3 regions of the Enterobacter chinensis genome follow, and region 2 is predicted to be linked to each of the others. Evidence: riboswitches for the same ligand, from Rfam matches in the RefSeq annotation. Region 2 holds a riboswitch; each other region holds the start of a gene.

Region 1 (10,531 bases), on a different contig from region 2:
CCGGCTTGAGCTGGCGCAGCTTGTCGAGCAGTACGGCAACGGTGAGCCCGTCGTCGCATCTCATCGGCTCATCGTTAAACAGAATGCGCATCGCGGCCTCCACATACCGGGCAACGGCCGGCGCGGTGTAACGCCAGATGGCGCCAGCCGCTGGAGCGGGCATCAAACAGCCGCAGCGTATTGCGTTCCGTCTCCATGCCGCTGAGCAGCTTGATGGCCTCCAGGGCCTGCATCGTGCCCATCACGCCGACCACCGGACCAAGAATGCCCGCCGTGCGGCAGTTGCGCACCGGCTCGGCATCATCCGGCCACAGGCAGCGATAGCAGCCCTGTACCCACGGTGGCGTCAGGACCATCATCTGTCCGCCGAACCCCACCGCGCTGGCGGTGATAAGCGGCGTGTTATTTGCCACGCAGGCGGCGTTAATCGCCTGGCGCGTCGCCATGTTGTCGGTACAGTCCAGCACCACGTCGGCAAGGGCGACTTCACGGTGCAGGCTCTCGCCGCTAAGACGTTCCTGTCGCGCAATCAGTTCGATGTCCGGATTAAGCTGGCTTAGCCGCTGCCGGGTGATGTGCGCTTTCGGCTGGTTGATATCCTCGGTGGTAAAAAGGATTTGTCGCTGCAGGTTGCTGAGATGAATGTCGTCATCATCGGCCAGCACCAGCGTGCCGATACCAGCGCCTGCCAGATAAAGCGCCGCAGGTGCGCCTAATCCGCCCAGACCGACAATCAGCACCCGGCTGGCGAGCAGTTTTTGCTGCCCGTCAATGGCGATATCCTCCAGCAGGATCTGACGGCTGTAGCGCATAAAATCGCGATCATTCATCGCCAGCTCCTGCCAGCTGTAACAGCTGTGCGGTGGCGGACTGCCAGTCTGCGGCCTGGGTGATGGCGCTGACGACGGCAATACTGCCGACGCCAGTCTCCAGCACAGCCGGAGCCCGTTCAAGGCTAATGCCGCCGATGGCGACGGTGGGGTAATCGGCAAGGCGTTTGACGTGACTTGTCAGCTGCGTCAGTCCCTGCGGTGCGGAGGGCATCTGCTTGGTCTGCGTCGGGAAGACGTGGCCCAGCGCGATGTAAGAGGGACGGGCTGCCAGCGCCACGTCGATCTCCATGCCGTCGTGTGTTGACACCCCCAGCCGTAATCCGGCTTCGCGGATAGCGCTCAGATCCGTTGTTTCCAGGTCCTCCTGACCCAGATGCACGCCGTAAGCCTGGTGCTTAACGGCCAGCCGCCAGTAGTCGTTGATAAACAGACGGGCGTTAAACTGACGTCCCAGCGCAATGGCGGCAACCACATCGGCTTCCACCTCGTCATCGCGTTTATCCTTGATGCGCAGTTGGATCGTTCGAACGCCTGCCTCCAGCAGGCGTTCGATCCACGCCACGCTGTCCACCACCGGATAGAGCCCTAAACGGTAGGGGACGGGCGGGAAATCGGGCTGGTACATTACGCCTCCTCTTTTTTGAGGTAGATTTCGCCGCCTTTGGCGCGGAAGGTTTCGGACATATCCGCCATACCTACTTCAATGGTCTGCGCGGCGGCGTAGTCGCGCACCTCCTGGCTGATTTTCATCGAGCAGAATTTTGGCCCGCACATAGAGCAGAAATGCGCGACTTTGCCCGACTCCTGCGGCAGGGTTTCGTCGTGATAGGCGCGGGCGGTGAACGGGTCCAGCGCCAGGTTGAACTGATCTTCCCAGCGGAATTCAAAGCGCGCCTTCGACATGGCGTTATCGCGGATTTGCGCGCCCGGATGGCCTTTGGCTAGATCTGCCGCGTGGGCGGCAATTTTGTAGGTAATCAGCCCCTGCTTCACGTCCTCTTTGTTTGGCAGGCCGAGGTGCTCTTTTGGCGTCACGTAGCAGAGCATGGCGCAGCCGAACCAGCCGATCATCGCCGCCCCAATCCCGGAAGTGAAGTGGTCATAGCCTGGCGCAATATCGGTGGTCAGCGGCCCCAGGGTATAGAAGGGTGCTTCGTGGCAGTGCTCCAGCTCTTCGGTCATATTGCGGCGGATCATCTGCATCGGCACGTGTCCCGGGCCTTCAATCATCACCTGCACGTCATACTCCCAGGCGATTTTGGTCAGTTCACCCAGCGTGTGCAGCTCGGCAAACTGCGCTTCGTCGTTGGCATCGCGGATAGAGCCTGGGCGCAGGCCGTCGCCCAGCGACAGAGAGACATCGTACGCGGCACAGATTTCGCAAATCTCGCGGAAATGTTCGTAGAGGAAGTTTTCCTGGTGATGGGAGAGGCACCACTTCGCCATGATAGATCCGCCGCGCGAGACAATACCGGTCAGACGTTTCGCCGTCATCGGCACGTAGCGCAGCAGCACGCCCGCGTGAATGGTGAAGTAGTCTACGCCCTGTTCAGCCTGCTCCAGCAGCGTGTCGCGGAAGGCTTCCCAGGTGAGGTCTTCGGCAATGCCGCTCACTTTTTCCAGCGCTTGATAAATCGGGACGGTGCCAATCGGGACCGGGCTGTTACGCAGGATCCACTCACGTGTTTCGTGAATATAGCGGCCGGTGGAGAGATCCATCACCGTGTCCGCGCCCCAGCGCGTTGACCAGACCAGCTTTTCGACCTCTTCTTCGATGGAGGAAGTGACGGCCGAGTTGCCGATGTTAGCGTTGACCTTCACCAGGAAGTTGCGCCCGATAATCATCGGCTCGGATTCCGGGTGGTTGATGTTGGCGGGGATAATTGCGCGGCCGGCGGCCACTTCATCACGCACAAACTCCGGCGTAATATTTTCTGGCAGACGAGCGCCAAAACCTTCGCCCGGGTGCTGGTGGCGCAGCACCTCGCTGCGGATACGCTCGCGCCCCATGTTTTCACGGATGGCGATGAACTCCATTTCTGGCGTGACGATCCCCTGACGCGCATAGTGCAGCTGGGTCACGCATTTGCCTGCTCTGGCGCGTTTCGGCGTCAGTAGCCCGGTGAAGCGCAGCTCGTCCAGACCGTCGTCGGCCAGGCGTGCTTTGGTGTACGCAGAGCTACGCACGCTCAGTTCTTCGCAGTCGTTACGCGCGTCAATCCACGGCTGGCGCAGCTTTGCCAGACCCTGCTGAACGTTGATGGCAATATCCGGATCGCCGTACGGGCCGGAGGTGTCGTATACCGGCACGGCTTCGTTGTCTTCGAACTGCGGATTCTCTTTGCTGCCGCCGATAAGCGTCGGGCTGAGCTGGATTTCCCGCATCGGGACGCGGATATCGGCCTGCGAGCCGGAAATGTAGATGCGTTTAGAGTTCGGGAAAGCGGTGCCTTCCAGGGTATCAATGAAGTGTTGGGCCTGTGCGCGCTGTTCGCGGCGGGTCAGTTTTGCAGTAGACATAGCTCATTCCAAAAGTGAAGGACATGGCTTGTCAGACGACGGATGAAGCAAGAGAGGATCGCCCTTAGGCGATACAACAGCAGTGTGACTCTTGTTCCCTTCGCAGGTATTAGCCTGATCAGGTTCCGCGGATCCCGAATTAACGGTCTCAGCCCGTGCTTTCACACTGGGCACTCCGACAAGAAAAATCCCCCTCGCGAGAGGGGCGAATGGTTGTAAATTACTCGTTAACGATTAAGAACTCAAGCAGGGCGCGCGATGTTATCTTCGTGGCTGACATCCAGGCCGATATCCAGGGCGAGGGTGATCAGCTTATCTTCCAGCGTGAATCGCTCTTCCAGCGCTTCGCCAAGGTCGGAAAGCGCCCGCTGGAACTCAAGATAGTTGTCGTGATCGATGGCGTTCTCAAGCGTGGAATCGTAGTAGTCCATGATCTGCTGGGTGTTGGCTTCCAGCAGCGGATAGAGTTTGCTGGCCGCTAAATACGGCGTTGTCCCTTCCATTTCACGGATAATGCGTTCATAAATATTGAAATGGCCGTCGGACAGATAGTCGACCAGGCCCTGACAAAAATCATCCAGCGATTTTTCATTCAGTCGCATAAACGATTCTTTGCCAGGCTTAATACCGACCAGATTGTAATAAGCCACGAGTAGATGCTTGCGCACATGTAGCCAGCGATCCACCAGTTTGTTACTTCCTCTAACGCGCTCAGTCAGGCTTTCCAGCTGGTTTAACATGGTCGACTCCGCAAGGTTTAGGATTGAATCTGCTTATCCAAAATGTAACCACAATGCTAACAACATGTCAGTGAAGCGAAGGTAGTGCAATAGATATGGATCGTATTATTGAAAAATCAGATCTGGGTTGGTGGATCGTCAGTCACGAACAAAAATTATGGCTGCCCGCCGGGGAAATCCCCCATGGCACGGCGGAAACGTTCGATCTTGTCGGACAAACCGCGCTGTGGATCGGCGAGTGGCAGGCCGAGCCGGTGTGGTTGATCCAACAAGCGCGTCGCCAGGATATGGGGTCTGTGCGGCAGGTGCTGGATCAGGATGTCGGGCTGTTCCAGCTGGCGGGGCGCGGCGTGCAGCTGGCGGAGTTTTACCGCTCGCATAAATACTGCGGCTACTGCGGTCATACCATGCACCCGAGCAAAACCGAGTGGGCGATGCTCTGCAGCCACTGCCGCGAGCGCTACTATCCTCAGATTGCACCCTGCATTATCGTCGCTATCCGTCGGGAGGATTCCATCCTGCTGGCGCAGCATACTCGTCATCGCAACGGCATTCACACCGTACTGGCCGGGTTCGTCGAAGTAGGCGAAACGCTAGAGCAGGCGGTGGCGCGTGAGGTGATGGAGGAGAGCGGGATCAAGGTGAAGAACCTGCGCTACGTCACCTCCCAACCCTGGCCGTTCCCGCAGTCGCTGATGACGGCATTTATGGCTGAATACGACAGCGGTGAGATTGTTATCGACCAGAAAGAACTGCTGGAAGCGAACTGGTATCGCTATGACGATTTACCGCTGTTACCCCCACCGGGCACGGTGGCGCGTCGGCTGATAGAAGATACCGTGGCGATGTGTCGAGCCGAGTATGAGTAGTGTTACACTGAGGCCATGACGCTTAAGGAACTGCAAAAATGACCGAACTGAAGAACGATCGTTATCTGCGTGCGCTGCTGCGCCAGCCCGTTGATGTTACCCCGGTGTGGATGATGCGCCAGGCGGGACGTTATCTGCCAGAGTACAAAGCCACGCGTGCGCAGGCGGGTGATTTTATGTCGCTGTGCAAAAACGCCGAGCTGGCCTGCGAAGTCACGCTCCAGCCGCTGCGCCGCTTCCCACTGGATGCCGCTATTCTCTTTTCGGACATTCTGACCATTCCGGATGCCATGGGCCTTGGTCTCTATTTCGAAACCGGTGAAGGCCCGCGCTTCACCTCCCCAATCAAAAGCAAAGCCGACGTGGATAAGCTGCCAATCCCCGATCCGGAAGGTGAACTGGGCTACGTGATGAACGCCGTGCGCACCATTCGCCGCGAGCTGAAAGGCGAAGTGCCGCTGATTGGTTTCTCCGGCAGCCCGTGGACGCTGGCGACCTATATGGTTGAAGGCGGCAGCAGCAAAGCCTTCACCATGATTAAAAAGATGATGTACGCCGAGCCGCTGGCCCTGCATGCGCTTCTCGACAAGCTGGCGAAGAGCGTCACGCTCTATCTCAACGCGCAGATTAAAGCGGGTGCGCAGTCGGTCATGATTTTCGACACCTGGGGTGGCGTGCTGACCGGCCGCGATTATCAGCAGTTCTCTCTGTACTACATGCATAAAATCGTCGACGGCCTGCTGCGCGAAAACGAAGGTCGCCGCGTGCCGGTAACGCTGTTCACCAAAGGTGGCGGTCAGTGGCTGGAAGCGATGGCGGCAACCGGCTGCGACGCGCTGGGTCTCGACTGGACCACCGATATCGCCGATGCCCGCCGCCGCGTGGGTGACAAAGTGGCACTGCAGGGCAATATGGATCCATCCATGCTCTATGCTCAGCCTGCCCGCATTGAAGAAGAAGTGTCGACTATACTGTCTGGTTTCGGCCAGGGTGAAGGCCACGTCTTTAACCTCGGCCACGGCATTCATCAGGATGTGCCGCCAGAACACGCTGGCGTATTTGTGGAGGCGGTGCATCGGCTTTCTGCCCAGTATCACAAGTAAGGAGTGGTTATGGATCTCGCGTCGCTACGCGCTCAGCAAATCGAACTGGCTTCATCGGTGATCCGCGAGGATCGTCTGGATAAAGATCCTCCGCAGTACATTGGCGGAGCAGACGTCGGATTCGAGCAGGGGGGGGAAGTAACGCGAGCGGCGATGGTGGTCTTGAAATACCCTTCGCTTGAGCTGGTGGAATACAAGGTGGCGCGTATCGCCACCACCATGCCGTACATTCCGGGCTTTCTCTCCTTCCGCGAATATCCCGCGCTGCTGGCAGCGTGGGAGCAACTCTCGCAAAAACCTGACCTGTTGTTCGTCGATGGACACGGTATTTCACACCCGCGCCGTTTAGGCGTTGCCAGCCACTTTGGGTTACTGGTGGATGTGCCGACCATTGGCGTCGCCAAGAAACGCCTGTGTGGCGCGTTTGAACCCCTTTCCGCGGAGCCGGGCGCGCTGGCGCCGCTCATCCACAAGGGTGAACAGCTGGCATGGGTCTGGCGCAGCAAGGCGCGATGCAATCCGCTGTTTATCGCGACCGGGCATCGGGTGAGCATGGACAGTGCCCTGGCGTGGGTTCAGCGCTGTATGAAAGGTTACCGATTGCCGGAACCGACACGCTGGGCAGATGCCGTTGCGTCATCGCGTCCGGCATTTATTCGTTGGCAGGAAATTCAGCCCTGATTCAGGTAAACTGCGGCTAATTTCCGTTTCGAGACATCATCATGTTACAAAACCCGATTCATTTGCGCCTTGAGAAGCTGGAAAGCTGGCAGCACGTGACGTTTATGGCTTGCCTGTGCGAGCGCATGTACCCTAACTATGCTGCGTTCTGCAAGCAGACGGCGTTTGGCGAAGGCCAGATCTATCGTCGTATTCTGGATTTAATCTGGGAAACGCTGACGGTGAAAGACGCGAAGGTGAACTTCGACTCTCAGCTGGAAAAGCTGGAAGAGGCGATCCCGGCAGCGGATGATTTTGACCTGTACGGTGTCTATCCGGCCATCGATGCCTGCGTGGCGTTAAGCGAGTTGATCCACTCCCGTCTGAGCGGTGAAACGCTGGAGCATGCTATCGAAGTCAGTAAGGCATCTATCACCACCGTGGCGATGCTGGAAATGACCCAGGAAGGTCGTGAAATGACAGACGAAGAGCTGCGGGTGAACCCGGCGGTTGAGCAAGAATGGGATATTCAGTGGGAAATTTTCCGCCTGCTGGCTGAGTGTGAAGAACGCGATATTGAGCTGATAAAAGGGCTGCGTGCGGACTTGCGCGAGGCCGGCGAGAGTAATATTGGTATAATTTTTAACCAATGAGACAATAAAACTTGAGATAACGCCCGTTTTGTCGCTCCTCGACTCTTCCCTTTCGACCCTTGTCTGGTCTACATTTGGGGGGCGAAAAAAAGTGGCTATCGGTGCGTGTATGCAGGAGAGTGCTTTTTTGGCATTTTCGTCGCACTCGATGCTTAGCAAGCGATAAACACATTGAAAGGATAACTTATGAACAAGACTCAACTGATTGATGTAATTGCGGACAAGGCTGATCTGTCTAAAGTGCAGGCTAAAGCTGCTCTGGAATCTACCCTGGCTGCTATTACTGAGTCTCTGAAAGAAGGTGATGCTGTACAGCTGGTTGGTTTCGGTACCTTCAAAGTGAACCACCGCGCTGAGCGCACTGGCCGCAACCCGCAGACCGGTAAAGAAATCAAAATCGCCGCAGCTAACGTGCCGGCATTTGTTTCTGGTAAAGCACTGAAAGACGCTGTTAAGTAAGACGCGTGGCAGTGAACAGTTTTAGCGAAGGGGCGGCAACGCCCCTTTTGTCTTTCTGGCGTGGAACGCTCGCGCTGGCAGGTATGCTGTTGCTGTCAGCCTGTAGCCATGACACCTCTCTGCCGCCGTTTACCGCCAGCGGCTACGCGGATAACCAGGGCGCGGTCAGGATCTGGCGCAAGGATTCCGGCAATGAAGTTCATCTGCTTTCTGCCTTCAGCCCGTGGCATAACGGCAATACGTCGACTGCGGAATACCGCTGGCAGGGCGATGACCTGACGCTGATTGAACTGAACGTCTACAGCAAAACCCCCGAACACGTGAAAGTGCGTTTTGATGACCATGGCGAGCTGAGCTTTATGCAGCGTGAAGTCAGCGGTCAAAAACAGCAGCTTTCCAGCGATCAAATCGCCCTCTACCGCTATCGTGCAGAACAAATCCGCCAGACCAGCGATGCACTTCGTCTGGGGCGCGTCGTGCTGCGCCAGGGGCGCTGGCATGCCGATGGGACGGTGACGACCTGCGAAGGTCAGACGGTCAAGCCTGAGCTCGAATCCTGGGCGACCGAACATATTCAACGCCGTCAGCGTCATTCATCAATGGAGGTGAGTGTGGCGTGGCTTGAGGCGCCGGAAGGCTCTCAGCTGCTGCTGGTGGCGAACGAAGACTTCTGCACCTGGCAGCCGACAGATAAGAGTTTTTGATTTAAGTCCCCTCTCCCAAAGGGAGAGGGTTAGGGTGAGGGGGAAATTACTCGCCCTGCTCACGCGCAATCGCGCGATAACCGATATCCTGACGGCTAAAGCTACCGTTCCAGTGAATATCCGCCATCAGCGCATAGGCGCGTTTCTGCGCTTCTGCAACGGTATGACCCAGCGCGGTCGCACACAGCACGCGTCCGCCATTGGTCAGTACGCGGTCGTCATCAGACAGCTTCGTTCCGGCGTGGAATACCTTCGCGCCTTCAACCTCTTCCAGCGGCAGACCGTGGATTTCATCACCGGTGTTGTAGTTGCCAGGGTAACCACCCGCAGCAATCACCACGCCCAGAGACGCACGCTCGTCCCATTCTGAGGTTTTCTTGTCGAGCTTGCCTTCGCAGGCCGCCAGACACAGATCGACCAGATCGGATTTCATGCGCAGCATGATGGGCTGGGTTTCCGGATCGCCAAAGCGGCAGTTGAATTCGATAACCTTAGGGTTACCCTGCTTGTCGATCATCAGACCCGCATAGAGGAAACCGGTGTAGGTATTGCCTTCTGCCGCCATTCCTTTCACGGTTGGCCAGATGATGCGATCCATCGTGCGCTGGTGTACTTCGTCAGTCACTACCGGAGCAGGGGAGTAGGCACCCATCCCACCGGTATTCGGGCCGGAATCACCATTACCCACGCGCTTATGGTCCTGGCTGGTGGCCATCGGCAGAACATTCTCGCCGTCGACCATCACGATAAAGCTGGCCTCTTCGCCGTCGAGGAACTCTTCGATCACGATTCGGTGGCCAGCATCGCCAAAGGCATTGCCCGCCAGCATATCCTGAACCGCGGCTTCGGCTTCTTCGAGCGTCATCGCCACGATCACGCCTTTTCCGGCGGCCAGACCGTCGGCCTTGATGACAATCGGCGCGCCTTTTTCACGTAAGTAGGCCAGAGCGGGCTCCACTTCGGTGAAGTTCTGATATTCCGCCGTTGGGATGTTATGACGTGCGAGGAAATCTTTGGTGAAAGCTTTGGAGCCTTCCAGCTGAGCTGCACCTTCCGTTGGGCCGAAGATTTTCAGGCCCGCAGCGCGGAACGCATCAACTACGCCAATCACCAGCGGCGCTTCCGGGCCGACGATGGTCAGGTCGATTTTCTCGCTCTGGGCAAAGCTCAGCAGTGCCGGAATATCGGTCACGCCGATAGCAACGTTCTGCAGCGCAGGTTCCAGCGCAGTGCCTGCATTACCCGGTGCGACAAAGACGGTTTTTACCAAAGGAGACTGCGCCGCTTTCCACGCCAGAGCGTGCTCGCGTCCGCCGTTACCAATTACTAATACTTTCATTTTCAGCTCCGGGAATTAATGGCGGAAGTGACGCATGTCGGTGAAGATCATCGCAATGCCGTGCTCGTCGGCGGCGGCAATCACTTCGTCGTCGCGGATTGAGCCTCCAGGCTGGATCACGCAGGTGATGCCGACAGCGGCTGCCGCATCAATACCATCACGGAACGGGAAGAAGGCGTCAGAGGCCATGGCGGAGCCTTTGACTTCCAGACCTTCGTCACCTGCTTTAATACCCGCGATTTTCGCAGAGTAAACGCGGCTCATCTGGCCTGCGCCTATCCCGATTGTCATGTTCTCTTTCGCGTAGACAATGGCGTTGGATTTAACAAACTTCGCCACTTTCCAGCAGAACAGTGCATCACGCAGTTCCTGCTCGCTCGGCTGACGTTTGGATACCACGCGCAGGTCGGCTTCTGTCACCATACCCAGATCGCGGTCCTGAACCAGCAGACCGCCATTCACGCGTTTGAAGTCCAGGCCCTGAACGCGTTCCGCCCACTGGCCGCAAACCAGTACACGCACGTTCTGTTTTGCAGCGGTAATTTTCAGCGCTTCTTCGGATGCGGATGGTGCGATGATCACTTCAACGAACTGGCGGGAGATGATGGCCTGTGCGGTTTCAGCATCCAGCTCACGGTTGAAGGCGATAAT
Region 2 (10,531 bases):
TATCGACTCCGCCAGCGAGCAGATTTATCAGCTTATTGGCGCGGGAACCAGCACCATTGAGTCCGTTCCGGCGGCCATCGCAATGGTTGAACTGGCGGGAACCGACCCGAACCGCTGCGCGGTGTTATGCGCCAACCTGGGCGGGGACACCGACACCATTGGCGCAATGGCGACGGCCATCTGCGGGGCGCTCCACGGCGTGCAGGCCATTGACCCGGCGCTCAAAGCCGAGCTCGATACCGTTAACAAGCTCGATTTCGGCCATTACTGCGAAAAACTCCTGCACTACCGGGAGCAAAGGGAGGGCGCATGAACTCATTTGCCCAACGTCTCGAAACCCTGCACGCCACGCGCCCGGTGACGGTACTGGGCGCGGCGGTGATCGACGTCATCGCCGACGCCTACGCCCTGCCCTGGCGCGGGTGTGACATCGAGTTAAAACAGCAGGGCGTGAATATTGGCGGCTGCGCGCTGAACATTGCCATCGCCCTGAAACGGCTCGGGATCGCCGCGCAAAACGCGCTGCCCGTCGGCCACGGCGTGTGGGCGGATATTATCCGTAACGCGATGGCAAAGCAGGATCTGCACAGCGCGGTGGAAGCCGAGACCGGCGATAACGGCTGGTGTCTGGCGCTGGTGGAGCCTGACGGCGAGCGCACCTTTATGTCCTTTAGCGGGGTGGAAAACCAGTGGCAGCAGCGCTGGCTTGATGCGCTTCATGTTCCGCAAAACAGCCTGGTCTATTTGTCCGGCTACCAGCTGGCCTCGCCGTGCGGCGAGCTGCTGACGGGCTGGCTGGAAGGGTTGCGGGACGTGACGGCGTTTATCGATTTCGGCCCTCGCATCGCGGATATCCCCGACGCGCTGATGGCGCGGATTATGGCCTGCAGGCCAATTGTCTCGCTTAATCGTCAGGAGGCGCAACTTGCCGCTGAACGGCTTGGCGTGGAGGTCGAAACGTTAGGAGCACAGTGGCAGCAGCGCTACGGCGCCGCGCTGATTGTGCGGCATGATAAAGACGGTGCAACCTGGTATGACGGCGACGCGTCGGGCGTTATTCCGGCATTCCCGGCTACGGTCGTGGACACCATTGGCGCAGGCGACAGCCATGCGGGTGGCACGCTTGCCGGGCTGGCGGCGGGATGGTCGCTGGCAGACGCGGTGCAACTCGGCAATGCGGTGGCCGCCTGGGTAGTCAGCCACCGTGGCGGTGATTGCGCCCCCACTCGCGAGGCATTACTCCTCGCACACAAAGACGTATAGATCGCTGCGACAGTAGCTGATGCTGTACTCAATCGGCCGGTGTTGCTGATCGAGCGCGACCTGCTTGATCACCAGCACCGGTATTTTTTCATCCATCTTAATGTGCGCCTGAAACTCGCTGTCCGGCATGCGGGCGCTGACGCGCGAGCGGGTACGCTGCGGGAAGATATTCTGGCTGCGGAAGTAATCGTAGAGCGAAATGCCTATCGCATCCGGATCGGGAATTAACCCGACCGGCACCCAGGACTCCTCAATCGAGACGGCGTCCTCGTCCACGTAGCGAATACGCTTTAGCAGGAACACCTCGCTCTCCGGAGGAATTGAAAGGTGATTCGCCACCTCTTCCGGACACTTCACCACCCGCTTGTTAACCCACAGCGTGTTCGGCTTTTGACCGCGCAGCACCACCTGCTGGGAAAAACCGCGCGCCTCTTTCAGCGAATACTCGAAGATGTTATTGATTTGCGTGCCATAGCCGCGGGCACGCGTCACCACACCCTCTTCCTCCAGCGCCTGCATCGCTTTACGCACGGTGATACGCGACACGCCGGTTAACTGACTCAGATCGCGCTCGCCGGGCAAAATATTCCCGTGCTCCAACACCCCGCTGCGCACCGCGTTTTTTACCGTTTCGGCAAACTTCAGGTATAGCGGCGTGTTATCGGGCGCGGCGATCCGTTCATTCAGTTGAGCGATTAACCGGGTATGCGCTTGTTCCATCTCTGTTTTTCTCAGGCGTGGTGTGTCCTGCCAGTATAAGGCCTACCACCACGCATGAAAATGGTGAACCGGCCCAATACCGTGACCGACCTCCAGACTATCCGCTTTTGCCAGCGCCGCCGAAAGCCAGGTTTTCGCTTCGCGCACCGTATCGGCCCAGTTTTCATGCCGTGGACGCAGCGCCGCCAGCGCGGCAGAGAGCGTGCACCCGGTGCCGTGGGTATTTTTGGTCTGCACCCGCGGCGCGGTAAAACGTAGCTCGGCATCGCGGGTGAAGAGCCAGTCCGGGCTTTCCGCGTCATCCAGATGCCCGCCCTTCATCAGCACCGCCCCGCAGCCCATCGCCAGCAGGGCATTCCCCTGCTCTTTCATCTCGCGTTCAGTTTGCGCGTGCGGCGCACCCAACAGCGCGGCGGCTTCGGGCAGATTTGGCGTAATGAGCGCCACCTGCGGCAGCAGCTTTTTGCGCAGCGTCTCAACGGCGGAAGCAGAGAGCAGCGGGTCACCGCTTTTTGCCAGCATGACGGTATCCAGCACCACGTTTTGCACCTGATAGCGTTTAAGCCGTTCCGCCACCGCTTCAACAATATCCGTCTCGGCCAGCATGCCGATTTTGGTGGTGTCGATGCGCACGTCGCTGAACACCGAATCCAGCTGCGCAGCGACAAAATCAGGTTCGATACGGTAGACCGACTGCACGCCACGCGTGTTTTGCGCCACCAGCGCGGTAATGACCGAGCAGCCGTACGCGCCAAGAGCCGAGAACGTTTTCAGGTCGGCCTGGATGCCGGCGCCGCCGCTCGGATCGGTGCCGGCAATGGTCAGAGCGTTAATCCGCTTCATGCCTGCTCCTCCAGCGTGTAGAGCGCATCCAGAAACGCGCTGGCAAAACTGCCCGGGCCACGAGACTGCGCAACGGCGACCGTTCCGGCCCGTTTCATCCATCCGCAGGCGGCAGCGACGTTATCCAGCCGATCGCCCGGCAGCGAGCAACTCGCCGCCACAACGGCAGAGAGCGCGCACCCGGTGCCCACCACGCGCGTCATCAGCGGGTCACCGCCCGTAACCGTGCGGGTTCGTTGTCCGTCAGTGATGTAATCCACCTCACCGGTGACGACCACAATGGCATTAATCTGGCGAGCCAGCGCCTCGGCAGCAGGCACCGCGCTGGCGGCGGTGTCGGTTGTATCGACGCCGCGCCCGCCCGCACTCATGCCGGCAAGGGCAAGGATTTCCGAGGCATTGCCGCGAATGGCCGCTGGTTTCAGGGCGAGAATTTGATGGCAAAAACGGGTGCGGAACGCCAGGGCGCCCACGGCAACCGGGTCCAGAGTCCAGGGCTTGCCTGCCGCCACCGCACTCTCAATCGCCCGGCGCATCGACTGGGCGCGCGGCGACGTCAGCGTGCCAACGTTAATCAGCAGCGCATCGGCTATCCCGGCAAACTGTTCTGCCTCTTCGGCCTCAATCACCATCGCGGGGGATGCGCCAAGCGCCAGCAAAACGTTGGCCGTAAAGGTCTGCACGACATCGTTGGTCATACAATGGGTAAGCGGAGAACGGGTTCGGAAGTGGTGTAAAACGTGTAAATCGAGCAGGTCAGGCTGCATGGGTTCGCTCCTGCCTTGCGTGAAGAAGCGATGACCGGGAAGGCATCTGACTTCCCTACGCTGGCATTATCCAGATCAGGTAATACGGGTATTTCTCAGCCTTCACAAAGAAGGGCACCCCGAGTCAAATAAAAAAATCAAAAGCTTGCGATTAACGTTCCGTTAATCCCTGTTCTGGATCATGCCAGCGGGAAGCCAAAGACTCAACCCCAAAATACTAAATATTTCAATTAGTACCCCATGATATATCCCATTTTAAAAACGACAAAAATATCGGTTTGCCACAGCCTTACCTTATATCCCTCCTTAATTATCGCTGATAGCTTCTGCTGAAGGAGAACATTATGTATACAGGAGGTATATGACGAAAAATGAAAAGCAATTCGTTATACAGCACAGATGCATGGATAAAAAACATTTAAGAAAGCGGAGGTAGGAATTACTAAATGTCATTTATCTCAACGTCTAATATTTATTCAAATTATTAAATTTTACACTCCCCTTCACTGTCAAATTGAAGTATATTCATCTCAGAAAAGTGGGCCATGCAGTTAGCAATTTTGAAACCACGAACGGATATTTAACAAACAGATAAAAACCTAAGTCAACTTGTAAATCCAAAGAACTATTGACTTAGGTCGCATTCAGAGAAAAAAGCCCCAATTTAGTGATCAAACCTAACCTTATGGATTAAAAATTAAATATTTATCGTTCCAGATGATTTATTTTTTTCGTTCTCCGCAGTATAAAAAACTTGATGCAACCCTTTATCTTTGAATAATTTCCTTCTCAGTAAATCAATGTCGTTCCTTTTTTCATTATTTCCTCTCACCCCAGCAGTAATAAGGCCACCAATATTCACCCCTTCATTCAACTCTATATCAGATAGAATTTCATCTTCATATTTCTCATAACTGACATCGACAAATAAACGGGCCTCTTTATTAACACCGTCAATTGTATAATTGTAAATTATCTCAGTACTCATCACGATACCTCAGAAGTATTAACGTTAAACATTCATTACCCAATAGACACATCGTCCTTACATACTTTGCAATGCCATCTGTGCCAAGTTGAATCATAGTATTTTTCATAATGTATCATATGTATTTTCATGCCGACTTTCTCATAGCACATAGTACAAAAGGGAGTATCATCTCCGTCCTTCCAATATACTCCATCGCGGAATACAAAGGAGACTTTATCTTTCAGTTGCTCTTCAAGCTGTCTGTTCCTTTGTTCTGCATCGAAAAGCAATACTTGTGTGGTGATAACTTCCATTTTAACACTTGCAAGCTCAGTCATGAGATTTGCAAGCTCAAGCTTGAGAGTTGCCTTATCAATATCACCACCATCATCAGCGAGTTTCTTCGCAATACTAACAGCTTTATCTATGATACCAACAGCTGCTGCTGTACTAGCTAACATTCCAGACATTACTTAGAATCTCTCTTAGTGATTGCTCTGATCGCACCAATTGGAAGATTTGCGTACATTTCAGCAATTCTCTTAGGGCGAGAGACCTGATCATCAACAATTAGATTGATTAGGCCGAAAAGGGAGGCTGCTATTTCAGGTGAATCATCAATATTTATTTCTCCTGGATGTACAGCATTATTTCCGACAACACGGCAAATGTCTAAGGCCTGCTGTATTTGCTGGGGTAATCCTTTTTGCACTAATATGGCAATATCGTCATTGATATTTTCACCTCTTAAACCAAAATTTATCATCAATTTTTGTAAGCACAAACGGAGTATTGCTGTTGCTCCTTTTGGAGATAAATTCAAAATACTTTTTGCTTCTTCATAATCACTTTTGCATTCATTAGGCATATCAGGATTAGGATTTTCAACATTACCCGCAGAAGGAACCAATAACCGATCATTAAACCAATAAGCATCTTTGGAACAGTGATCACATCGAGAAATTGAGACAGGAGTTGCCTCGTTATTTCTATACCAACTTATTTCAAGAACTTTGAACACTTGCTTAGCATAAACATTACATAATGGACAATGGAATTTTTCTTCATTAAAAACAGGAGGATAATATTGCATAAAGATCACCGATAAGATGCTTTTACACCATCTAAATAACCTTGAGCATATGTTGCATGTGGACTTTTATGGCGCACAGTACCAGCTTGACTTTCATGCAATGAATCAAGATTAATGTTCAAAATTTCCCCATGTATTATCCCTGCTCGATACCCTTTTTCGTAAGCACAGCCGCAACATTTGTGTCTACCGATACCACCTTGATCATCAGGCAACTGCTCAAAAAAAACCCAATAACGATGCTGATCCGTACATGTTGCCATTTCTTTGCCTCATAATTTTACGAAACAATCCTAATCTCAATATGGTCATTCGACGTTCGATTTCAAGATAAATCTTATTAATTTATTTGATTAACTTCACATTCCCTGAAGTTTTTCTTAGTCAGTGCACCTCGTTATACACATAGCAAACTGCAGTTAATGAAAATGAGTGCAAGTAGTGCCTAGTCAGTTACCAACCCAGCCAGACAGGGTTAGATCATGATATACGGCGGAAATTACGCACCAGTTGACCCTATCCATAATCATCAAAATAAGTAATACCAAGTTGGCCGTGCACATCGGTAAAATTTTTAACGATCTTCGTCACTCAGGCAAAAGATTATTCACAAGCATTATCCTGCTAAAGGCAAATTAGCCGTGAGTAGAGAGGGTATGTTTGCCGGCTACGCTAAGAAGGTTAAATAGAAAAAAGGCGACTCCGGTCGCCTTTTTTAATTTCTGGCATGGCTGAAACGCCGCATGCTCTTATCCAGACGTAACCCGTGTTAGCCTAATTCCCAGGCCCCGGCATTGATAAGCGACGCAGTCCCGGTCCAGGCAAACAGCGCCAGCTCGCGGTCCTCAGCATCAGGGTAAATACGGCTGCTGAGGCAGGCTTCCCCCTCATTCACAAACACCTCTACGGAAGAGCTGTCAAAGAACAGGCGCAGGTTTAGCGTGCCGCTCAAATCGAGCGCGACGCTACGTGTACCGCACAGGCCATACTGCGGGTAGTGTCGCTCCAGCACCAGGCGCTGCATCTGCGCATCAACATAGACGCGTAGGCCCGCTCCAAGACGGATGCCGTATTGTTCCGCAGTGCTGCTAGCGCAATCCCACTGCAGAATAACCTCCAGCGCGTCGCAGCGTTCAACCAGAGCCATCTGCTGATTTGTCAGCGTACTTACCGGCCAGGGGAACCACGCTCCCCGGAGGCTTTCTACCTCTCGGGCCGGCCGCATTTGCAGACGGTTATCCGCGCCAAGCGTCAGTTCGCGCGGTAAAGAGAGCATGCCTGCCCAGCCGTCCTCCTGTTCCGGCAGCGGGGATTCCCACATGTCCAGCCAGCCGATAACGATACGGCGGCCATCCGGCGTCAGGAAACTTTGTGGCGCATAGAAATCATGCCCGCGATCCATTTCCACAAACTCACCTTCGCGCACAAAAGGCTGACCGGGCTGCCACTCGCCCAACAGATAGCCGCTCTGGAAAAGATTGCGATTTTTGAATCCTTCGGCAGCCAGCCCCTGAGGCGAAAACATCAGCACGCGTTTGCCGTTGAGAGTGAAAAAGTCCGGGCATTCCCACATGTAGCCCATCTCTTTTTCAGCCACCGCAAGCACGCCCATATCCTGCCACTCGCGCAGATCGGCAGAACGATAAACGCGCACCTGGCCCGTCTCGCCGTCACGCGCGCCGACAACCATGTACCAGCTCTCCCCTTCACGCCATACTTTCGGGTCGCGGAAGTGATGCAGGCCAGGCGGCGTGTCAACGATTATTCCCTGCCGGGCAAAATGAATGCCGTCACGGCTGGTCGCCAGGCACTGCACCTGGTAGAGATTCTCCTCATCATCGGGATCGCCGTGGAATTTATGTCCGGTGTAAATCAGCGCCAGCGTATCGCCATCCACCACCGCCGAGCCGGAAAAACAACCATCCTTGTCTTCTGGTCCTTCCGGCGCCAGCGCAACCGGGAGGTGCTCCCAGTGAACTAAATCCTTGCTGCGCGTATGGCCCCAGTGCATCGGGCCCCACTGGGTCGAATACGGATGATGCTGGTAAAAAGCGTGATACCAGCCGTCAAACCAGACCAGGCCATTTGGGTCGTTCATCCAGCCAGCGCGTGCAGCGAGGTGGTAACGCGGATACCAGCGCAGGTTAATCCCTTCGCGTCTGGACTGAAGTTCCCGCTCTGCTTTCGTAATGGAATACGTCATTTCTCTACTCTTTCGTTCAGATGGTGGAAGGTTGCGGCATGAGCGGGTCAGAAGAGGACTTACCCGAGCGCAACAGGAAGATGGAGATAAACGTGGTGCTGAAAACTAACAGCCCCATAATGAGATAGGACTGGGCAAAGCCGTATTTCTCATAGCTGTAACCGGCCAGAGGCGACAGGACCGAGGCAATTACCGAGCTTGTACAGGCAAAGCCCACCAGATAGAGGGTGGAAGAGAGCCGCTTATCAAAATGTAAGCTGTTGTATTTAAAGATTGAGACCAGCAATACGGGCAGCTCAACCGCGTGCAGTAGCTTGGTAATGGAGATCAGTACCGGCCCCTCAACCAGACCCGATGCCACCATGCGCATCGCCATCACCATGCCCGCGAAAATCAGGCCATTCTTCGCGCCAAGGCGATTCACCAGCCATGGCGCGCAGAACATACCCGCCGCCTCAAGGAAAACCTGGAAGGAGTTGAGATAGCCGTACATGGCGTTCCCTTCCTGTAACGTCGGGAACTGGGAGGAGAAATAGACCGGGAACTGCTGGTCGTAAACGCCGTAAATACAGGTGCCGATAACGAAAAAAACCAGCGCCCAGAACCGCGGCAGCGTCAGCAGGCGCAATGCATCTTCCAGCGTGACCTTACCGCCGGACACCGCTTCCTGCATGGCGTGCGGGGCAGAAGAGACCCTGAGACGCGCCAGCAAAACAAAAAACACCAGCCCCGCACAACTCGCGACGGCGAAGTTCAGCTTCGGATTAATGTTAAACAGGAGCCCCGCAAAAAAGGTTGCCACCGCCCAGCCAAGCGATCCCCACATCCTCGCCTTGCCGAATTCAAACTGGCTCTGGCGGGCCACACGCTCGGTATAGGACTCCAGTACCCCTATCCCGCCGTTAAACGTCAGGCCGATATAAATCCCGCCGAAAATACTGCCGAGTAAAACGTTAATCTGCAGCAGATAACCAAACAGCAAAAAGGCCGGACCAGAAAGAAAGAGCAGGCTGGTCAGAAACCAGAGCAGGTTTTTGCGCAGACCGAGTTTGTCCTGAATGAATCCATAGCAGATTTGAGCGAAAAGCGCGGAGACAGAAAGCACGGCATAGATAATGCCGGTGTCGCCCGCTTTTAAGCCCACCTCCTGGTGGAGCCAGATGGAAAGCAAAGAGCCGGAGGAAGACCAGGTGACAAAAAAGAAAAACAGTAATGCGCTCAATAATGGGTAGCTGTGAGAGTGATGCGTTTTCATCATGACATTCTCATGTTGGAGTAATGGCGTGATGGTAACGTTAACATTAAAGCCTGCTCATGCAGTTTGGATCAGATTTATGATGTTAATCACGAAAGTTAACGTTAACATTTCGGAAGTGAGATCGCGATCGACTATTCGTCAATTACGACGCGCTGATATTGCTTTATGCATACCCTTTCCTTTTACATCAGTCACTTAGTTGTATACCCTCTAACTAATAGCATAGACGGAGTAAGAAAATGGCTTCCCTGAAGGACGTCGCAAAGCTGGCTAACGTATCGCTGATGACCGTCTCACGTGCCCTTAACACTCCGGAACGCCTTAAACCGGAAACGCTGGCGCGCGTACAGCAGGCTATCGAGCAAACCAGCTACGTACCGGATCTTTCCGCCAAGAAAATACGCGGTGCGCATGCCTCGCCAAAAACCATAGGCGTGCTGGCGCTCGATACGGTGACGACACCTTTCTCGGTGGAGATTACGCTGTCCATTGAAGAGACGGCCCGGCTGCACGGCTGGAACAGCTTCGTCATGAATATGTTTACCGATGACAACCCGGATACGATCGTCGATCTGTTGCTCTCCCACCGCCCGGACGGGATTATTTACACCACAATGGGATTACGCCAGGTTCCTCTCCCTGCCAAGCTCCTCACCCTTCCCTGCGTGCTGGCCAACTGCGAAAGTATCAATGAAAAAGTCGCCAGCTATATCCCTGATGATGAACAGGGGCAGTACACCGCCGTGCAGGCGTTACTCGCTGAGGGCTATCGACAGCCCCTGTGTCTGCATTTACCCGCGGACCATCTGGCTACAACCCGGCGCCGCCGGGGGCTGGAGCGTGCATGCCGTGAAGCGGGGCTCGACCCGGACCGCCTGGAACACAGCTACATGGCGTTCGGGGACGAGCACTATCGTGACATCCCGTCAGTCCTGCTGGCGCATATTCAGAACGGCATTCCCAATTTCGATTCCGTTATCTGCGGCAACGATCGTATCGCATTGATGGTGTACCAGACCCTGCTGGCGCAAGGGCTTCGCATTCCTGAAGATATCGCGGTTATCGGCTATGACAATATGGTGGGCATTGGAGAGCTCTTTCTCCCCCCTCTTTCAACGGTTCAGCTACCGCATTATGAAATTGGTCGCCTGAGCGCCCTGCATATTATTAACGGTGAAACCCATCGGGAAACCACGCTTGTTGAAAGTCCATTATTAATGCGTCATTCCGTTGCGCATCCCTCATGACCACCGCTTTTTGCACCTGTCGCAGAAATAAGTGTGCTAAGGAGGCGGTCAGCCTCCTTTTCAGTTAGCGAATGGCACGATTTGTCACACTCTTTTTTATGATTTTAACGTCAGGGCAGAAAACACGTAACAGGCTGTTTTTATTTGCCATAAAGTGCAACTCTTTT
Region 3 (10,531 bases), on a different contig from region 2:
GACGTGCTCCGCGTGTTTCGTCACCTGTTGCAGCGCTTCCGGTCCGTACAGGTGCTGGCTGCCAATCACAAACCATACTTCATAATGATTAAAAATGGTCATCGTCGTGTCCTTAATGGGTCAGGGTTGCCGTCGTGTCCGCGGTGTGTTTTGACGGGGCGGCGACAGGGAGATAGTGAAGTTCGGCGCTTTTTGCCCATTGCTGGTAGCGCTGATAAAGTTGTTCAAAGCGTTGTGCCTGCTGGGCTCGCGGCTGGAGCGTGTTTTCAACGGCGCTTGCCATATGCTGCTGCGCGGTCGGGATATCCGCATGGACGCCTGCGGCAACCGCAGCGAAAATCGCCGCGCCCAGCGCGCAGCACTGATCGGAAGCGACAATTTGCAGCGGACGGTTCAGCACGTCGCAGCAGGCCTGCATGATGACCGGGTTTTTGCGGGCGATGCCGCCCAGCGCCATCACGTTATTCACGTCGATGCCCTGTTCGGTGAAGCACTCCATAATCGCGCGGGCACCGAAGGCGGTGGCTGCAATCAGGCCACCAAACAGCGCGGGTGCGTCGGTCGCGAGGTTGAGATCGGTAATGACGCCTTTCAGGCGCTGGTTAGCACCGGGTGTACGACGGCCGTTGAACCAGTCCAGCACCACCGGGAGATGATCGAGGGACGGATTTTTTGCCCAGGCATCGGTGAGCTGAGGCAGGAGCTGTTTTTTACTCTCAGCAATCTGCGTTTTCAGTTCTGGATGCGCCGCCGCCAGCCGATCCAGCGGCCAGCCCAGCACGCGCCCAAACCAGGCGTAGATATCGCCAAAGGCGGACTGGCCAGCTTCGAGGCCGATAAAATCTGGCACTACGCTGCCGTCAACCTGGCCGCAGATGCCTTTCACCGCGCGGTCGCCGACGCTGGCTTTATCTGCCGTCAGGATGTCGCAGGTGGAGGTGCCGATCACTTTCACCAGCGTATTAGGCTGTGCACCGGCGCCCACGGCCCCCATATGGCAGTCAAACGCGCCGCCGGAGATCGCCACGTTCTGCGGCAGGCCGAGGCGCTTCGCCCACTCTTCACAGAGCGTGCCGACGGGAATATCGGCGGTGAAGGTGTCGGTAAACAGCGGGTATTTCAGATTTTTGTTAATGATTGGGTCGAGTTCATCGAAGAAGGTTGCCGGTGGCAGACCTCCCCAGCTTTCGTGCCAGAGTGATTTATGCCCGGCGCTGCAGCGGCCGCGGCGGATATCCTGCGGCCGCGTAGTGCCGGAGAGCAGAGCGGGAACCCAGTCGCACAGTTCAATCCAGGAGACGGCCGCCTGGGCAACCGATGCATCCTCGCGGGTAACGTGCAGGATCTTGGCCCAGAACCATTCGCTGGAGTAAATCCCGCCGATGTAGCGGGAGTAGTCTGTTTTGCCCGGCTGATGGCACAGGCGGGTGATGGCTTCGGCCTCTTCCACCGCGGTATGGTCTTTCCACAGCACGAACATGGCGTTCGGGTTGTCGGCAAACTCAGGGCGCAGCGCCAGCACGCGGCCTTCGGCATCCACGGGGGCAGGCGTGGAGCCGGTGCTGTCGACGCCAATGCCGACAATTTCCGCCCGTTGGACGTCAGTCAGTTCAGCGAGCACGGTTTTGATTGCCGCTTCCATCGATTCAATGTAGTCACGCGGGTGGTGACGGAACTGGTTGTTTGGCGCATCGCAGTAGCGCCCCTCTTGCCAGCGCGGGTACCACTCAACGCTGGTTGCTATCTCCTGGCCGGACATACAGTCCACTGCCAGCGCGCGAACCGAATCGCTGCCAAAATCGAGGCCAATCGCAATTGCCATGGTGTTGCTCCATCGGAAAAACAGGTATGGAAGAACATTAGAGACTGGGGGCGAAAATCGTCAGGCAGGATCCGCTAATCTTATGGACTAAATTGCTGTTACAACGGAAAGTGTGACGCTGTGCAAATATTCAATGTGGACATTTCTGCCGCACTTATAGACACTTTTGTTACTGCTTATCTGCCTGCTCTGGCGGAGAAATCAGGGGGAAAGGCTGAAACATGGCGGACGTAAAAGCGGCGTGATGATTTTTGGATCTTTTCGCGGGCCATTTTTAACCTGCTTTTAATGATATGGACAATTGGTTTCCTTCAGGACCCTTGGGAGAACTGAATCTATGGCCGAAACGCAAAACGATCCCCTCCTGCCGGGATACTCGTTTAACGCACACCTTGTGGCGGGGCTGACCCCTATCGAGGCTGAGGGATATCTCGATTTTTACGTCGACCGACCGCTCGGGATGAAAGGATATATTCTTAACCTGACCGTGCGAGGGGAAGGGATCATCAAGAACGGTGACCAGCAGTTCGTCTGCCGCCCCGGCGATATCCTGCTGTTCCCGCCAGGGGAGATCCACCATTACGGACGCCACCCTGATGCCAAAGAGTGGTATCACCAGTGGGTCTACTTCCGTCCACGCGCCTACTGGCAGGAGTGGCTTTCGTGGCCGGCTATTTTTGCGCATACCGGTTTTTATCGTCCGGATGAGGTTCATCTGGCTCAGTTTCGCGAGCTTTTTGCCCAGATTATTGAGGCGGGGCAGGCAGGAGGGCGTTATGCCGAACTGCTGGCCATTAACCTGCTCGAGCAGGTGCTGCTGCGTCGGATGGAGGCAATCAACGAATCGCTTAACCCGCCGCTGGATAACCGCGTGCGCGACGCCTGTCAGTACATCAGCGACCACCTCGCCGATAGCCAGTTTGATATCGCCAGCGTTGCCCAGCATGTTTGTCTGTCGCCGTCGCGGCTGTCGCATCTGTTTCGTCAGCAGCTTGGCGTTAGCGTGTTGAGCTGGCGTGAGGATCAGCGCATCAGCCAGGCGAAGCTTCTGCTCAGCACCACCCGGATGCCGATTGCCACCGTGGGACGTAACGTAGGCTTTGAAGATCAGCTCTATTTTTCTCGCGTATTTAAAAAATGCACCGGAGCCAGCCCGAGTGAATTCCGCGCGGGATGTGAATAAACGGTAAAAAAAGATAAACAAACAGGTGAATGCGGAAAGCAGCCTGTAAACTATTCAGACAATTGTTGCCTTGACGCGGTGCGGGGCGCTAAGCAGAATCGCTGATTCGTTTTCTGACCGGAATAGTTATGCAGGCATTGCTGGAACACTTTATTACCCAGTCCGTTATGTATTCGCTCATCGCCGTGGCGCTGGTGGCGTTTCTGGAATCGCTGGCACTTGTGGGGTTAATCCTGCCCGGTACCGTGATGATGGCAGGGCTTGGCGCGCTGATTGGCAGCGGTGAGGTTAATTTCTGGCAGGCTTGGCTGGCCGGGATTATCGGCTGCCTGCTGGGCGACTGGATCTCCTTCTGGCTGGGCTGGCGCTTTAAGAAGCCGCTGCACCGCTGGTCGTTTATGAAAAAGAACAAAGCCTTGCTGGATAAAACCGAGCATGCGCTGCATCAGCACAGTATGTTTACCATCCTCGTCGGTCGCTTTGTCGGGCCTACGCGTCCGCTGGTTCCTATGGTCGCCGGGATGCTGGATCTGCCCGTCGCCAAGTTTGTGGTACCGAATATCATCGGCTGCGTCTTCTGGCCGCCGTTCTACTTCCTGCCGGGGATCCTCGCGGGTGCAGCCATCGATATTCCTGACGGTATGCAAAGCGGTGAGTTTAAGTGGCTGCTTTTGGGGACGGCAGTGCTGCTGTGGCTGGCGGCATGGCTGTGCTGGCGGCTGTGGCGCAGCGCGAAAGCGAATATCGATCGCCTGACGCGCTATCTTCCCCGCGCTCGCCTGTTGTGGCTGGCACCGTTGACGCTGGGCGTTGCGGTGGTGGCGCTGGTGGCATTGATTCGCCATCCGCTGATGCCGGTGTACGGTGAGATCCTGTTGAAGGTGGTGAGCCGCTAATGAATTCCCAGCAGGTGCGACGCGCTTGTTTTTCCGCTCATCAGCGCTTCAGTTTCGCCATCCCATAAAATACGTCCCTCCGCGATCACCACCGATCGCGGCGCAATGCGTACAGCATCTTCAATGCTATGTGACACCATCAGCATGGTCAGCTGCTGGCGCTGGCAGACGTCCTGCACCAGGGCAAGCATCTCCTGCCTCAGCGCGGGATCGAGTGCGGAGAAGGGTTCATCCAGAAGCAGCACCGGCTGCTCGCGTACCAGACAACGCGCCAGCGCCACGCGCTGACGCTGCCCTCCGGAAAGCTCGCCGGGCAAGCGGTCAAGAAAAGCGGTAATGCCCATCTGGTCGGCAATCCTTTCCAGCTTTTGACGCTGCGCGTCGTTGAGCTTTAGCCCCGGATCCATACCCAGCCCGATGTTTTGCCGTACCGTCAGATGGGTAAACAGGTTATTTTCCTGGAACAGCATCGACACCGGGCGCTTTGCCGGTGGAGTATGGGTATGGTCGCGGTTTTCAATCTCTATCGATCCGCTTGCCGGCTGCAGAAAACCGGCGATCAGATTAAGCAAGGTACTCTTTCCTGCACCGCTTGGGCCGAGCACCGCAATCATCTCACCCTGACGTACCGAAAGAGTGAAGCGCATGGGCAGGTGCTGGTAGAGCCAGGTTACATCAATCAGTTTTAACATCACGCCCCGGGATTTTTTCGATAACGGTAAATAACGCAAAGCACAGCAGCAGCAGCAGCAGCGCGGTGACAGCACCGTCCTGACTTCGATAAGAGCCGATCTGCTGATACAGCCAGTAGGGCAGCGTGCGGAAATCGTCATTGCCGAAGAGTGCTACCACGCCAAAATCACCAATTGAAAGCACGCAGGCGAAGGCTAACGCCTGAGCCAGCGGGCGTTTCAGGGCACGCAGTTCGACTATTTTCAATCGCCGCCATCCCTGCATCCCCAGCGACTGACAGAGCAAACTGTAGCGGCTGTTGACGTCGCGCATCGGATTTTCCAGCACCTTGAGCGCGTAAGGAATAGCCATCAGTGCGTTGGTAAAAATCACAATACCGTCGGCGTTTTCCGGCAGGCCGATGGTACTGTTGAACAGCAAGAAGAAGCCCGTCGCCAGCACGATCCCCGGCATTGCCAGAATCAGCATGCCTGTCAGTTCCAGCGCGTGTCCGGCTTTTTGGGCCTGACGGGCATAGAGTTCGCGGCTGCTCCACAGCAGCATCATGGTCAGCATGACGCACAGCAGACCTGCCGCCAGGGCGATACGAAGCGAGGTCCCGGTGGCCCGCCAGAGGATGGGCTGTTGCAGGACGGACATGAGATTGAGGTTAAGACCGTCAACGATAACGGCCATCAGCGGCGGCAGCAGCAGCAGAAGTGCCAGCGCGATCAGGAGAAAATCGGTGATGCGGCTGTGCAGGCTGTCCTGCGGGTCGCGCCAGCCGGTCACCTGATGAGTGCCGGGGGGAATGGCTCTACTCAGACGCTGGCTCAGCAGCACCAGCGCAAGGCAGCATCCCATCTGTACCATCGCCAGCAGTGCGGCACGACCGGGATCGTAGTCGTAACTCAGCGCCTGATAAATCGCCAGCTCAATGGTTGTGGCCTGCGGTCCGCCGCCGAGTGAAAGCACGGTGGCAAAGCTGGCAAAGCAGAGCATGAAGATTAATGCCGCTACAGGGGGAAGCTGGCGGCGCAGCCACGGCCATTCGACAAAGCGGAAGAATGACATGCCGCGCATGCCTAGCTGGGCGGCAATCTGACGCTGTTCGCCGGGAATGTTCTCCAGCGCCTGCAAAAAGAGGCGTGTCGCCATCGGCATATTGAAAAACACGTGCGCCAGCAGAATGCCCTTGAGCCCGTAAGGGGAGAAGGTCCACTCCAGGCCGAGAGCCGCAAAGAGTGACGCCAGCCAGCCCTGGCGACCATACACGCTCAGAATGCCGAATACCGCCACCAGAACGGGCAGGATCAGCGTCATGGCACACAGTCGTAAAAGCGCCTGCCTGCCGGGGAAACGCCTGCGGTAGAGCGCCCGCGCCAGGAAAATGGCCGGGATCACCGACAGCAGGGCAGAAAGAAACGCCTGCCAGAAAGAGAAACGAATGACGTGCCAGAGATAGCTGTCGTGCCAGAGCGCGGGCAGGTCACTCTCTGGCGCGTTAAACCACAATGCAAGAAAGGCCCCCAGGCTGACCGCCACCATGACTACGGCGGCGAGCAGCCCGGGCAGTAACCAGCCGGGAATTAACGGCTGACGGCGCGTTGCCATTCACTTACCCATGCCGCACGCTGCGCGGCGACCTGCTGCGGCGTAAATTCCAGCGAGGTTTTTGGTTTGGTCAGTTGCTCGAAACCTGCTGGCAGCGCAACGTTCGTGACGGGATACATCCAGTTTCCTGACGGGATGGCGTTCTGGAACGCGGGTGAAACCATAAATTTCAGGAACTTTTCAGCGAGTTCCGGCTGCTTGCTGGCGACGGTGCGCGCGGCCACCTCAACCTGCAGATAATGCCCTTCAGCAAAATCAGCAGCAGCGTAGTTATCTTTCTTCTCGGCGATAATGTGATAGGCCGGGGAGGTGGTGTAGCTCAACACCAGGTCGCTTTCGCCTTTCAGGAACAGACCATAGGCTTCGCTCCAGCCCTTGGTCACCGTCACGGTTTTGGCGGCCAGCTTCTGCCACGCTTGCGGCGCTTTGTCCCCGTAGACTTTCTGCATCCACAGCAGCAGGCCCAGACCCGGCGTACTGGTGCGAGGGTCTTCATAAATTACGCGCCATTTCTGGTCACTTTCCACCAGCTCTTTCAGGCTCTTCGGCGGGTTTTTCAGCTTGTTTTTGTCGTACACAAAGGCAAAGTAGCCGTAGTCGAACGGCACAAAGGTGTCGTTTTTCCAGCCGCCCGGCACGTTGACGGTATCTGCCGCTACGCCGCTTTTGGCAAACAGTTTGGTTTGCGAGGCGGCGTCCAGCAGGTTGTTATCCAGCCCGAGCACCACATCGGCTTTACTGTTTTTACCTTCCATGCGCAGACGGTTGAGCAGCGAGACGCCATCTTCCAGCGCCACGAACTTCAGTTCGCAGTTACAGTCAGCTTCAAAGGCTTTTTTGACTACCGGGCCAGGGCCCCAGTCGGCAGAAAAGGAGTCGTAGGTGTAGACCGTCAGAACGGGCTTAGCAAAAGCAGGCAGCGCAAACAGCGCCAACAGGGGAAGAGCTTTTTTTAACACTTTGCACCTCAAAGTTGAGTGGCAAAGGATTTTGAGCGACAGCCTCAAATCCCTTCGCCGGCGTTATCCGGATCAGGTTCGACGGGTATTATCTCAGCGCACATCTGTGATGCAGCACCCCGTTGAGAACGGCGGTATTGTAATGATTTGGTGAATATTACGAAAGCGTTATGGTTCCGGCGGCGCAAACCAGGCCGATTTGAAATCAAACCATCCTAGAGTGTTCATCCGCAGACCGCGCATACTGCGCTGTCCCTGGATCATCAACCAGTGGTGGATCAAGGGGACGATCGCCTGTTCAGCCAGCAGCTGCTGGCACCACACGGCAAGATTCATTTCGCCCGCACGCCACAGGGCTGCATCCTGCTGCCAGTCACGCTGGATGCAGTGCTGGATCAGCGGAACTTCATACAGGTGTGAGAATAATGAAAAATCGAGCGGCAGGGTGAAGTTGGCGCTGTTCAGCCAGATATCGCTGGTAAGCTCCCCCTGGTGCCATTCGTCATAGTCCACTTCCCGGATGTCCAGCCTGACCCCCTCCGCTGCCAGCAGTCTGGTCATGATCCTGGCGATAAAACGATGCTCAACATGTTCGCGGTAGTAGGTCAGGGTGATGGACTCCAGCCCTGCGGGTTTGTCGCAGTGCGCCGGGCGGGCGTGGTGCCAGCGCGGAAGCAGGCCGTACGCCGGGAACCAGTATGTCTGGTACTGCTCTTCCGCATGGTAAATCAGGTTGGAGGGAGACAAAACGTGGCTGATCCACTTGCGGACGGCCTGGTTTGCCCCTCGATGGGTGCGGCCGTCAAACAGCAGGTAGTAGCATCCCTCCTCCAGGCGGCTCTCCACGGCTTTTTCTCCCGTGGTAGGGCCTTCCAGCGTCAGGCCGGCGCTCAGCTCTTCATTGAGATCCGGTAATACCCACACGTTCACTTCATCGATAAGCGCCCGATAGCCAAAGTAGTCATCGAACGCGCGGATTTTCAGCTGATTGTTGTTATTGCGGGATACGGAGTAGGGGCCGGTGCCAATCGGCTGGCTGGCAAAATTGTTCATTGATTCCCACTCGCCAGGCAAAATCATCGACGGCACATAGCCCAGCAGCCAGGGAAGCCACTTGTCCTGCTGCGACAGCTCAATATCGAGCGTCCATGCCGTTGGGGAGTGAACACGTGAAATATGCGAATACAGCGGTAGTTTACGGACACGTTCCAGAGAGGCGATGACGTCGCGCATTTCCAGCTCTCGCCCATGGTGAAAATGGATGCCGGGGCGTAAGAAGAAGCGCCAGTGAAACGGGGAAAGTTGCTGCCAGTGGTGCGCGATATCCGCTTCCAGTTCCCCATTTTCCTCATTTATGCGCGTCAGGCCGCTGAAGATTTGCCGGGCCATATGGGTTTCTGAGCGGCGTAAGGCCGTGCCGGGCAAAAGATTTTTCATTGGCCGATAGTAGAGGACCCGCAGGATGTGACGGCCCTGGCGGAAACTGCGTCCGAGATGCGAAACCAGCATCTGGCGCACGGCGGCTTTGTCGCCCACCAGCTGTACCAGCTGGTCAATTCGGTCCTGCTCCAGCAGGTCTTCAGCACGCTGCTGCTGCAACGCCAGCCCGGTGTAGAGGAAGGTCAGGCGCGAGCGTTTGCCGCGCCCCGCCTCCGCTTCCCAGCTTAACCAGCCCTGCTGCTGCATGGTATTGAGTAGCGTGCGCATATGACGGCGGGAACAGCTAAGCAGGTCGGCCAGCTCGTTCAGCGTGGTCTCCTGCGATTGCCCCTCACAGCACTGCCAGAGGCGGATAAATTGTTGTTGCAGTCGACCGGAAGGCATAAAAGGGGAACTCCTGATAAAAAATCAGCAATTTATTAATCCCTATATTAAGCCAATAATCCTTACCGATGAAGTGAGGAGGTAAATTATGAAGAGGTCTACCGCACGTCAGTTTTATCAGCACTATTTTTCAGCGACAAAAGGAACGTCCTGGCTGGCCCGTCAGTGTGCAGAGCAACGGCTGAAAATTCTGGAAGACCTGATGCAGTGGGACGTTACGAAACCGACCTCTTCTCGCTAACTCGCCTCGATCATGTGTGACTGAGTATTGGTGCTTATCACCCGCCAGCAAAATGTTTTTGCTGGCTTTTTTCGTTTATTCTTTCACCCGGTTTCGATTCGCTTTCACAAGGACTTGCGCATGCTCTGGTTGATGACGATGGGGCGACGCCTGAACGGCGTCTATGCCGCTTTTATGCTGGTGGCCTTTATGATGGGCGTGGCGGGGGCGCTACAGGCGCCGACGCTGAGCCTGTTCCTCAGCCGCGAGGTGGGCGCGCAGCCGTTTTGGGTAGGTCTGTTTTATACCGTCAACGCGATTGCCGGGATCCTCGTCAGCCTCGCGCTGGCGAAACGATCGGACAGCCAGGGCGATCGTCGAAAGTTGATCCTCTTTTGCTGCGCTATGGCCGTGGGTAACGCGCTGCTTTTTGCTTTCAATCGTGATTACCTGACGCTCATTACCTGTGGCGTGCTGCTGGCGTCGCTGGCGAACACCGCCATGCCGCAGCTTTTTGCCCTGGCCCGTGAATATGCGGATAACTCCGCGCGGGAAGTGGTGATGTTCAGCTCGGTGATGCGTGCCCAGCTGTCGCTGGCGTGGGTCATTGGTCCGCCGCTGGCCTTCATGCTGGCGCTGAACTATGGCTTTACCGCCATGTTTTCCATTGCGGCAGGGATTTTTGTCATTAGCCTGGCGCTGATTGCTTTTGCGCTACCGTCCGTGGCTCGGGTCGAGCAAACTACTGATAAACCGATTACTCAGGTGAGCGGCTGGCAGGACAAAAACGTCCGCATGCTGTTTATTGCCTCCACGCTGATGTGGACCTGCAACACCATGTACATCATCGACATGCCGCTGTGGATCAGCAGCGATCTGGGCTTGCCGGACAAGCTCGCCGGGATCTTAATGGGGACCGCTGCCGGGCTGGAGATTCCGGCGATGATTCTGGCGGGTTACTACGTGAAGCGCTTCGGAAAGCGTCGGATGATGATCGTCGCGGTGGCAGCTGGGGTGCTGTTTTACGCGGGGCTGATCCTTTTCCATTCGCGCGAAGCGTTACTGGCGCTGCAGCTGTTCAACGCCGTGTTTATTGGCATTGTCGCCGGAATCGGCATGCTCTGGTTCCAGGACTTAATGCCAGGCCGCGCTGGCTCGGCGACCACGCTTTTTACCAACAGCATTTCGACGGGCGTCATTTTGGCTGGGGTGATTCAGGGGGCGCTGGCGCAAAGCTATGGCCATGCTTCGGTTTACTGGATGATTGCTGCGATTTCGGTGGTGACGCTTGGGTTGACCTGCCGGGTCAAGGATGTGTGATTCTGGAAGGCGGCTTCACGA

What was found. Region 2 has a riboswitch for thiamine pyrophosphate ahead of thiM (hydroxyethylthiazole kinase). Riboswitches for the same ligand answer to the same signal wherever they lie in the genome.
Region 1: another riboswitch for thiamine pyrophosphate. It lies ahead of thiC (phosphomethylpyrimidine synthase ThiC); the one in region 2 lies ahead of thiM (hydroxyethylthiazole kinase).
Region 3: another riboswitch for thiamine pyrophosphate. It lies ahead of thiB (thiamine ABC transporter substrate binding subunit); the one in region 2 lies ahead of thiM (hydroxyethylthiazole kinase).

The regions. Positions count from the first base shown of each region.
Region 1 is NZ_JARDVI010000007.1:299,439-309,969, forward strand. It holds gene thiS (sulfur carrier protein ThiS) at 1-91, opposite strand, end outside; gene PYW49_RS20495 (HesA/MoeB/ThiF family protein) at 75-830, opposite strand; gene thiE (thiamine phosphate synthase) at 823-1,458, opposite strand; gene thiC (phosphomethylpyrimidine synthase ThiC) at 1,458-3,353, opposite strand; TPP riboswitch at 3,432-3,541, opposite strand; gene rsd (sigma D regulator) at 3,596-4,093, opposite strand; gene nudC (NAD(+) diphosphatase) at 4,189-4,962, shown strand; gene hemE (uroporphyrinogen decarboxylase) at 5,001-6,065, shown strand; gene nfi (deoxyribonuclease V) at 6,075-6,746, shown strand; gene PYW49_RS20530 (YjaG family protein) at 6,788-7,378, shown strand; gene hupA (nucleoid-associated protein HU-alpha) at 7,565-7,837, shown strand; gene PYW49_RS20540 (DUF1481 domain-containing protein) at 7,849-8,541, shown strand; gene purD (phosphoribosylamine--glycine ligase) at 8,588-9,880, opposite strand; gene purH (bifunctional phosphoribosylaminoimidazolecarboxamide formyltransferase/IMP cyclohydrolase) at 9,896-10,531, opposite strand, start outside.
Region 2 is NZ_JARDVI010000004.1:421,759-432,289, reverse strand. It holds gene PYW49_RS14710 (ADP-ribosylglycohydrolase family protein) at 1-313, shown strand, start outside; gene PYW49_RS14705 (PfkB family carbohydrate kinase) at 310-1,263, shown strand; gene PYW49_RS14700 (GntR family transcriptional regulator) at 1,237-1,983, opposite strand; gene thiD (bifunctional hydroxymethylpyrimidine kinase/phosphomethylpyrimidine kinase) at 2,026-2,826, opposite strand; gene thiM (hydroxyethylthiazole kinase) at 2,823-3,593, opposite strand; TPP riboswitch at 3,629-3,725, opposite strand; gene PYW49_RS14685 (hypothetical protein) at 4,291-4,581, opposite strand; gene PYW49_RS14680 (hypothetical protein) at 4,617-5,033, opposite strand; gene PYW49_RS14675 (DUF4145 domain-containing protein) at 5,033-5,656, opposite strand; gene PYW49_RS14670 (hypothetical protein) at 5,662-5,919, opposite strand; gene PYW49_RS14665 (glycoside hydrolase family 32 protein) at 6,426-7,859, opposite strand; gene PYW49_RS14660 (MFS transporter) at 7,876-9,117, opposite strand; gene PYW49_RS14655 (LacI family DNA-binding transcriptional regulator) at 9,357-10,364, shown strand.
Region 3 is NZ_JARDVI010000005.1:156,095-166,625, reverse strand. It holds gene araA (L-arabinose isomerase) at 1-102, opposite strand, end outside; gene araB (ribulokinase) at 113-1,822, opposite strand; gene araC (arabinose operon transcriptional regulator AraC) at 2,160-3,005, shown strand; gene PYW49_RS15865 (DedA family protein) at 3,134-3,901, shown strand; gene thiQ (thiamine ABC transporter ATP-binding protein ThiQ) at 3,898-4,593, opposite strand; gene thiP (thiamine/thiamine pyrophosphate ABC transporter permease ThiP) at 4,577-6,187, opposite strand; gene thiB (thiamine ABC transporter substrate binding subunit) at 6,163-7,146, opposite strand; TPP riboswitch at 7,178-7,278, opposite strand; gene sgrR (HTH-type transcriptional regulator SgrR) at 7,315-8,970, opposite strand; gene sgrT (glucose uptake inhibitor SgrT) at 9,059-9,211, shown strand; gene PYW49_RS15835 (sugar efflux transporter) at 9,332-10,510, shown strand.